One region of the Bacillus sp. FSL K6-3431 genome, then DNA from elsewhere that is predicted to be linked to it. Evidence: a T-box and tRNA genes for the amino acid it is inferred to sense, from the RefSeq annotation. Region 1 holds a T-box; the other holds one or more tRNA genes.
The links. The T-box of region 1 lies ahead of thrS (threonine--tRNA ligase). A T-box ahead of a tRNA ligase gene usually reads a tRNA of that ligase, here a tRNA-Thr.

Region 1 (4,397 bases):
AAAAGAAATTCTGGCTGCTTCATTTGCGGATTTCTCATTGGATAGTCCTGGAAGAATACATGCATTTGAGTATGCAGAACAATTTGCATCTAAATATGATCCTGGAAGCGCGATGAAGGGATTGTATTTATATGGAAGCTTCGGTATCGGGAAATCTTATCTGCTCGGGGCAATTGCGAATCAGCTAGCTGAAAAGGAAATATCTTCTTTGATCGTATATGTCCCAGAATTTTTGCGGGAAATGAAACAATCTCTTGGGGATCAAACATTAAATTCCAAACTTGAAGCAGTGAAAAATGCCAAAATTCTTATGCTTGATGATATTGGAGCAGAAGCAATGTCAAGCTGGACAAGAGATGAAGTTTTAGGTTCCATTCTACAATTCAGAATGCATGAGCAGCTACCAACCTTTTTTACTTCTAATTTTGATTTCAACGGACTTGAGCATCATTTAACATATACGCAACGTGGAGAAGAAGAGAAAATGAAAGCAGCAAGAATTATGGAGCGTATAAAATATTTATCAACCCCTATTAAATTAGATGGGCCAAATCGAAGACATCAATGAGCACCTGCAAATTGCAGGTGTTTTTTATTTGAAATATCTGTAGTCGGGGACTTACCTTAAATTCATAGGTCTAGTCCGTCCTACCTCTCATATACATGTAACAAAGTAGTAAAAGGGGGGACGGGCTTGGAGTTGATATTTACTTCTATAAAGGATGCAATCCGTCTAAAAATATATTTATCTGCACATGGCGTAAAGGAAAAATTAAAAGAAAGCCAGAGCCAGTTTATTTATACATTTAGTAATGAAATGGAAAAAAGGGGTTTGTATGCGGAGGCATTGCTTCATTTTATAAAAGAAGCAAAAAGAAATGACTGGTTAAATGATACGTTACTGCAAACATATCATTATGAAAATGAAGATGAGCGTAGTCATATCATTGGAATTACTGCACAAATGTTTAGTGGAAAGCGCAAAGATTTATCCGATTTAGTTGGAAATGTGAATGAAGATCAGTTGCTTCATTCGGCAATTGATGATTTGCTAAGTTATGGAGGGCCGATTTTATTTGATTCTTTTTCAAGGTTTAGGCTTAAGCCTTATTACAAGCAAGTAGGTAAGTATCTTGAGGTCGCCATCGATGAATATAAAATGGAACAAGAATACCAGATGTTTGTCAGCATGCTAAGAGACTACTTGAAAAATCGTGGCTCAAGAAAAAATACGATTCATCTGCTCATGGATGATTCAAATTTATTTTTTGATGAAAATATCCAAGAAATATCTCATCAAGATATGAAGGCAATGATTGATCAACGCCTGCTCGCCAATCACCCAATTTATGTAGATTCAGGAGTCATAGCACCGCTTTTATCAATGGCCCCTAAGAAAATTTATCTTTACACTCTTAATGAAGAGCAAGCACTTGTTAGAACGTTACGTAATATATTTGAAGAACGAATCTTTATTTTGCCTCCAACTCATTTTCACATATTAAAAAAAGCTTATGTCCATAAACCTTGATTTTTTTTTCGCAACTAGATATAATAACCTACATAATCAATCAAGCAAACAGTTGCGATAAGGACATGAGTATTTTGTTACGGTTCACAGAGAGGGAAGATGGAGCTGCGAGCTTCCCAACACGGACTAGATACTTACCCCCTTTGAACTCCAATCATGAACCAGTGAGTAATGATTGGCGGGCCAAATCCGTTACAATGAATCCAAGTCAATATGCTTTTTTCGTATGTTGAAAACTAGGGTGGAACCACGTGTATATAAACTCGTCCCTTTCCAGGAGACGGGTTTTTTGTATTTTTATTTAGAAAGGTGTAAGCCACTAGTACATCATATACGCCGAAGTTAGGCAATAAAAAAAGGAGTGGAAAAATGATGTCAAATCAAATTCAAATTACTTTCCCAGATGGGTCTATAAAGGAGTTTCCAAAAGGGACAACAACAGAAGAAATTGCAGCATCCATCAGTCCAGGCTTAAGAAAGAAAGCACTTGCTGGAAAACTAAGTGGTGCACTTATTGACTTGAAAACACCGATACAACAAGATGGAGCGATTGAGATTATTACAGCAGATAGCGATGAAGCACTTGAGGTAATGCGACACAGTTCTGCTCACTTAATGGCACAAGCAATGAAAAGATTGTATCCAGATGTTCAATTTGGTGTTGGTCCAGTTATTGAAGGCGGATTTTATTATGATATGGATCTTGAACATGCAATTACACCAGAAGATTTACCTGTTATTGAAAAGGAAATGAAGAAGATCATTAATGAAAATATGGAAATCGTTCGTAAAGAAGTGTCACGCGATGAAGCGAAAGATCTGTTTGCTGCAGATAAATATAAGCAAGAACTAATTGACGCCATTCCTGAAAATGAAAAAGTAACGATTTATACACAGGGTGAGTTTTCAGATCTGTGCCGTGGCGTTCATGTCCCATCTACAGGGAAAATTAGAGAATTTAAATTGCTTAATATTGCAGGCGCATATTGGCGTGGTGACAGCAAAAATAAAATGCTTCAACGCGTATATGGAACAGCTTTTTTCAAAAAGGAAGACCTTGCAAATCATTTGAAAATGCTAGAAGAAGCGAAAGAGCGTGATCACCGCAAACTTGGTAAAGAGCTAAGCTTATTTACAAACTCACAAAAAGTAGGGCAAGGGTTGCCACTTTGGTTACCAAAAGGTGCGACAATTCGTAGAATCATCGAACGTTACATCGTTGATAAAGAAGTTGAACTAGGATATGACCATGTGTATACACCGGTTATGGGAAGTGTTGACCTGTATAAGGCAAGTGGTCATTGGGATCACTATAAAGATGATATGTTCCCTGTCATGGATATGGACAATGAACAACTTGTTTTGCGCCCAATGAATTGCCCTCATCATATGATGGTATATAAAAATGATATCCATAGTTATCGTGAATTGCCGATTCGAATTGCAGAACTTGGCACACAGCATCGATATGAAATGTCTGGCGCTCTTTCGGGCCTACAGCGTGTTAGAGGAATGACATTGAATGATGCGCATATATTTGTTCGACCAGATCAAATCAAAGACGAATTTATCCGTGTTGTGGAACTTGTTAAGGAAGTGTATAAAGATTTCAACATCGAAGATTACTCTTTTAGGCTTTCTTATCGTGATCCTGAGGATAAAGAGAAATATTTTGATGATGATGAAATGTGGGATAAAGCACAGGCGATGATTAAAGAAGCAATGGATACTTTTGGCGATGAGTATGTGGAAGCTGAAGGGGAAGCGGCATTCTACGGACCCAAATTAGACGTTCAAGTCAAAACTGCATTAGGAAAAGAAGAAACACTTTCTACTGTCCAACTGGATTTTCTTTTACCTGAAAAATTAGATTTGACATATGTTGGTGAAGATGGCAAACAGCATCGTCCAGTCGTTATCCACCGTGGTGTTGTGTCAACGATGGAACGGTTTGTAGCCTTCTTGATTGAAGAATATAAAGGCGCATTTCCGACTTGGCTTGCACCTGTTCAAGTTCAAGTTATCCCAGTTTCTCCAGATGTGCATTTTGACTATGCTAAGAAAGTTCAGGATAAGTTAAAATCACTCGGTTTCCGCGTTGAACTTGATCAACGTGAAGAAAAAATTGGTTATAAGATTCGTGAAGCGCAAATGCAAAAAGTGCCATATATGCTTGTTGTCGGTGACAATGAAATTACAGAAGAAGCTGTTAATGTAAGGAAATATGGAGAGAAGAAGTCAGAAACTATTTCCTTTAAAGAGTTTACAGAATTACTTAAAGCAGAAGTGAATAATAGAGATTAATGAATAAAACACCAAAGGGGCTTCAGTTAGCCCCGTTTGGCGTTTTATTTTTTATCTTCCAAATCTACTTTAGTTCCGTCTTTCAACATATAATCCAAATCAAATTCTGTATAATCTTTATCTAATTGAAAAATAGCTAGGACTTTTTGAATTACCTCTTCTTGTGATAATCCAGTCAGTTCAATATCTTTCAATAAAACGTATACGGTTTGAAAAGCTTCCATGCCCTGTAATATTCTATCATTTATTTCATCATCTACTATTGCTTCATACTTCCCATTGCCACTTTTTTGTTCATACTCAACAGAGTATTTTTTATTTGGACCATATTTAACTTCTAAATCAAATTCGGTATAAGGTAGTTCTTCCATTTGTTCTATCGCGTTTGTATCATCTACATTTCCATCGGAATTTACGCCACTGTTATCCTTTTGGTTGGTATCAGGCGTCCTCACCTCTTTAGGAACCACCATCCGTTCTTTCGGATGATCATCGATGGATGGATCATTAGAGCATGCTGTAAATCCAAGCATTAAGGTAATTCCAGCAATAGAGTAAAATA
Region 2 (4,397 bases), 3.2 Mb from region 1:
GGTTTTAGACAAGTGAAACTTTTAAAAAGTTAGAGCTATATAAAATAAGCATGTAAAAAGACTATCATTCGTAGATAGTCTTTTTACATGCTTATTATGACCCCTACGGGATTCGAACCCGTGATACCGCCGTGAAAGGGCGGTGTCTTAACCGCTTGACCAAGGGGCCATGTACTAGTAAATATTATAATATGGCGGAGAAGGAGGGATTTGAACCCTCGCGCCGCTCACGCGACCTATGCCCTTAGCAGGGGCACCTCTTCAGCCTCTTGAGTACTTCCCCAAATTATAAACTCCGCAGGTAGGATTCGAACCTACGACCGATCGGTTAACAGCCGATAGCTCTACCACTGAGCTACTGCGGAATGGTGGGCCTGAGTGGACTCGAACCACCGACCTCACGCTTATCAGGCGTGTGCTCTAACCAGCTGAGCTACAGGCCCATAAAAAAGTTGGAGCGGGTGAAGGGAATCGAACCCTCATCATCAGCTTGGAAGGCTGAGGTTTTACCACTAAACTACACCCGCACAAAAATATAAGGGGCGACTAGTGGGGATCGAACCCACGATGTCGGAGCCACAATCCGATGCGTTAACCATTTCGCCATAGCCGCCATGTATTTCTACTACATTGTTTGAATAAAAATGGTGGCTCAGGACGGAATCGAACCGCCGACACAAGGATTTTCAGTCCTTTGCTCTACCGACTGAGCTACTGAGCCATATATATTTGATTTAAATGGCGGTCCCGACGGGAATCGAACCCGCGATCTCCTGCGTGACAGGCAGGCATGTTAACCGCTACACCACGGGACCAGATAATTCAAAGTTCAACCTTGAATTATTTATGATTGCGGGGGCAGGATTTGAACCTGCGACCTTCGGGTTATGAGCCCGACGAGCTACCGAACTGCTCCACCCCGCGACGATAAATACATTTAATTATGGAGGAGGAAGAGGGATTCGAACCCCCGCGAGATTTGACTCCCCTGTCGGTTTTCAAGACCGATCCCTTCAGCCAGACTTGGGTATTCCTCCGTAGTACATTATAAAAAAGTAATGGTGGACCTTGTAGGACTCGAACCTACGACCGGACGGTTATGAGCCGTCTGCTCTAACCAGCTGAGCTAAAGGTCCTCTATATGGTAGCGGCGGAGGGAGTCGAACCCACGACCTCACGGGTATGAACCGTACGCTCTAGCCAGCTGAGCTACACCGCCAATATAGGATAGTTTTACTTGTGAAAAATGGTGGAGCCTAACGGGATCGAACCGTTGACCTCCTGCGTGCAAGGCAGGCGCTCTCCCAGCTGAGCTAAGGCCCCATTGAGCTTATTTAAAATGGTCGGGAAGACAGGATTCGAACCTGCGACCCCTTGGTCCCAAACCAAGTGCTCTACCAAGCTGAGCTACTTCCCGCATAATTCCTTTGATACATTATGTAAATAATGGCGCGCCCGGCAGAAGTCGAATCCACAACCTTCTGATCCGTAGTCAGACGCTCTATCCAATTGAGCTACGGGCGCATATCAATGGTGCCGAGAACCGGAATCGAACCGGTACGGTAGTCACCTACCGCAGGATTTTAAGTCCTGTGCGTCTGCCAGTTCCGCCACCCCGGCACTACTTGGAGCGGAAGACGGGATTCGAACCCGCGACCCCCACCTTGGCAAGGTGATGTTCTACCACTGAACTACTTCCGCGTTTGAAATTGGCATTTTAGATTCTGTATTGTTTATAGGACGTAATTGTTTTTAGCAGATATTAATTAAAGTGCGGGTGAAGGGAGTCGAACCCCCACGCCTTGCGGCACTAGATCCTAAGTCTAGCGTGTCTGCCAGTTCCACCACACCCGCATAAAAATGGTGAGCCATGCAGGATTCGAACCTGCGACCCTCTGATTAAAAGTCAGATGCTCTACCAACTGAGCTAATGGCTCGTACATAATGTGCATTTTTCAAAAAAGTAACTACTGGTGCCGGCCAGAGGACTTGAACCCCCAACCTACTGATTACAAGTCAGTTGCTCTACCAATTGAGCTAGGCCGGCATTAAATAATGGTGGAGGATGACGGGTTCGAACCGCCGACCCTCTGCTTGTAAGGCAGATGCTCTCCCAGCTGAGCTAATCCTCCATTTTGAACGGATTGTCCCACTCTTTTTTTAGAGTGGTTTTAGTATCCATTTGTTAAGTACTATTGTACACTCAATAAAACTCTTTCTCACACTCAACATTAAGTTTTATTGCCTGGCAACGTCCTGCTCTTGCAGGGGGAAACCCCCAACTACCATCGGCGCTGAAGAGCTTAACTACCGTGTTCGAGATGGGAACGGGTGTGACCTCTTCGCTATCGCCACCAGACAAAATTACTCAACATTTACTATTATAACGCTTTTTATGTATTTTTCAAGAGAAATTTTCATTCTCTCAAAACCAGATAAATGAGAAGGTAAACGTGTGAAACATCTTTTGAATCTAGCTCCAGCGCCCAGCCCCTCGAGGTCGCAAGCCATCTTGCTGTGGTGGCTGAAAATCTGCCTCCTCACAATCTGTCTTGCGCTTGTCGGGGCTACCCGGGCGCTTCCGCTTTTTACTTTAGATTAAGTCCTCGATCGATTAGTATCCGTCAGCTCCATGTGTCACCACACTTCCACGCCGGACCTATCAACCTGATCATCTTTCAGGGATCTTACTAGCTTGCGCTATGGGAAATCTCATCTTGAGGGGGGCTTCATGCTTAGATGCTTTCAGCACTTATCCCTGCCGCACATAGCTACCCAGCGATGCTCCTGGCGGAACAACTGGTACACCAGCGGTGCGTCCATCCCGGTCCTCTCGTACTAAGGACAGCTCCTCTCAAATTTCCTGCGCCCACGACGGATAGGGACCGAACTGTCTCACGACGTTCTGAACCCAGCTCGCGTACCGCTTTAATGGGCGAACAGCCCAACCCTTGGGACCGACTACAGCCCCAGGATGCGATGAGCCGACATCGAGGTGCCAAACCTCCCCGTCGATGTGAACTCTTGGGGGAGATAAGCCTGTTATCCCCGGGGTAGCTTTTATCCGTTGAGCGATGGCCCTTCCATGCGGAACCACCGGATCACTAAGCCCGACTTTCGTCCCTGCTCGACTTGTAGGTCTCGCAGTCAAGCTCCCTTGTGCCTTTACACTCTGCGAATGATTTCCAACCATTCTGAGGGAACCTTTGGGCGCCTCCGTTACTCTTTAGGAGGCGACCGCCCCAGTCAAACTGCCTGCCAGACACTGTCTCCCAGCCGGATCACGGCTGCGGGTTAGAATGTCAGTACAGCAAGGGTAGTATCCCACCAGTGCCTCCACCGAAGCTAGCGCTCCGGTTTCTACGGCTCCTACCTATCCTGTACAAGCTGCACCAACATTCAATATCAGGCTGCAGTAAAGCTCCACGGGGTCTTTCCGTCCTGTCGCGGGTAACCTGCATCTTCACAGGTACTATAATTTCACCGAGTCTCTCGTTGAGACAGTGCCCAGATCGTTGCGCCTTTCGTGCGGGTCGGAACTTACCCGACAAGGAATTTCGCTACCTTAGGACCGTTATAGTTACGGCCGCCGTTTACTGGGGCTTCAATTCGCACCTTCGACCGAAGTCTAAGCGCTCCTCTTAACCTTCCAGCACCGGGCAGGCGTCAGCCCCTATACTTCGCCTTGCGGCTTCGCAGAGACCTGTGTTTTTGCTAAACAGTCGCCTGGGCCTATTCACTGCGGCTCATCTGGGCTATTCACCCAAATGAGCACCCCTTCTCCCGAAGTTACGGGGTGATTTTGCCGAGTTCCTTAACGAGAGTTCTCTCGATCACCTTAGGATTCTCTCCTCGCCTACCTGTGTCGGTTTGCGGTACGGGCACCTATTTCCTCGCTAGAGGCTTTTCTTGGCAGTGTGGAATCAGGAACTTCGGTACTAAATTTCCCTCGCCATCACAGCTCAGCCTTAGAGTGAAGGATTTACCTCCACTCCAGCCTACCTGCTTGGACGCGCATATCCAGCAGCGCGCTTACCTTATCCTCCTGCGTCCCCCCATTACTCAAACGGAAATAAGGTGGTACAGGAATATCAACCTGTTATCCATCGCCTACGCCTTTCGGCCTCGGCTTAGGCCCCGACTAACCCTGAGCGGACGAGCCTTCCTCAGGAAACCTTGGGCATTCGGTGGAAGGGATTCTCACCCTTCTTTCGCTACTCATACCGGCATTCTCACTTCTAAGCGCTCCACTAGTCCTTCCGGTCTAGCTTCACAGCCCTTAGAACGCTCTCCTACCATTGACACCAGAGGTGTCAATCCGCAGCTTCGGTGATACGTTTAGCCCCGGTACATTTTCGGCGCAGAGTCACTCGACCAGTGAGCTATTACGCACTCTT

Region 2: it has a tRNA-Thr gene. The T-box ahead of thrS (threonine--tRNA ligase) is inferred to sense a tRNA for this amino acid. The anticodon was not compared.

The regions. Positions count from the first base shown of each region.
Region 1 is NZ_JBBOCT010000001.1:5,072,221-5,076,617, forward strand. It holds gene dnaI (primosomal protein DnaI) at 1-568, shown strand, start outside; gene MHB53_RS24170 (putative sporulation protein YtxC) at 695-1,531, shown strand; T-box leader at 1,577-1,805, shown strand; gene thrS (threonine--tRNA ligase) at 1,904-3,835, shown strand; gene MHB53_RS24180 (YusW family protein) at 3,880-4,397, opposite strand, start outside.
Region 2 is NZ_JBBOCT010000001.1:1,867,284-1,871,680, forward strand. It holds tRNA gene MHB53_RS09550 (tRNA-Glu) at 98-169, opposite strand; tRNA gene MHB53_RS09555 (tRNA-Ser) at 193-283, opposite strand; tRNA gene MHB53_RS09560 (tRNA-Asn) at 294-365, opposite strand; tRNA gene MHB53_RS09565 (tRNA-Ile) at 367-443, opposite strand; tRNA gene MHB53_RS09570 (tRNA-Gly) at 454-527, opposite strand; tRNA gene MHB53_RS09575 (tRNA-His) at 542-613, opposite strand; tRNA gene MHB53_RS09580 (tRNA-Phe) at 646-721, opposite strand; tRNA gene MHB53_RS09585 (tRNA-Asp) at 740-815, opposite strand; tRNA gene MHB53_RS09590 (tRNA-Met) at 851-924, opposite strand; tRNA gene MHB53_RS09595 (tRNA-Ser) at 945-1,037, opposite strand; tRNA gene MHB53_RS09600 (tRNA-Ile) at 1,060-1,136, opposite strand; tRNA gene MHB53_RS09605 (tRNA-Met) at 1,143-1,219, opposite strand; tRNA gene MHB53_RS09610 (tRNA-Ala) at 1,248-1,323, opposite strand; tRNA gene MHB53_RS09615 (tRNA-Pro) at 1,341-1,417, opposite strand; tRNA gene MHB53_RS09620 (tRNA-Arg) at 1,448-1,524, opposite strand; tRNA gene MHB53_RS09625 (tRNA-Leu) at 1,532-1,620, opposite strand; tRNA gene MHB53_RS09630 (tRNA-Gly) at 1,627-1,701, opposite strand; tRNA gene MHB53_RS09635 (tRNA-Leu) at 1,773-1,854, opposite strand; tRNA gene MHB53_RS09640 (tRNA-Lys) at 1,862-1,937, opposite strand; tRNA gene MHB53_RS09645 (tRNA-Thr) at 1,972-2,047, opposite strand; tRNA gene MHB53_RS09650 (tRNA-Val) at 2,057-2,132, opposite strand; rRNA gene rrf (5S ribosomal RNA) at 2,244-2,359, opposite strand; rRNA gene MHB53_RS09660 (23S ribosomal RNA) at 2,595-4,397, opposite strand, start outside.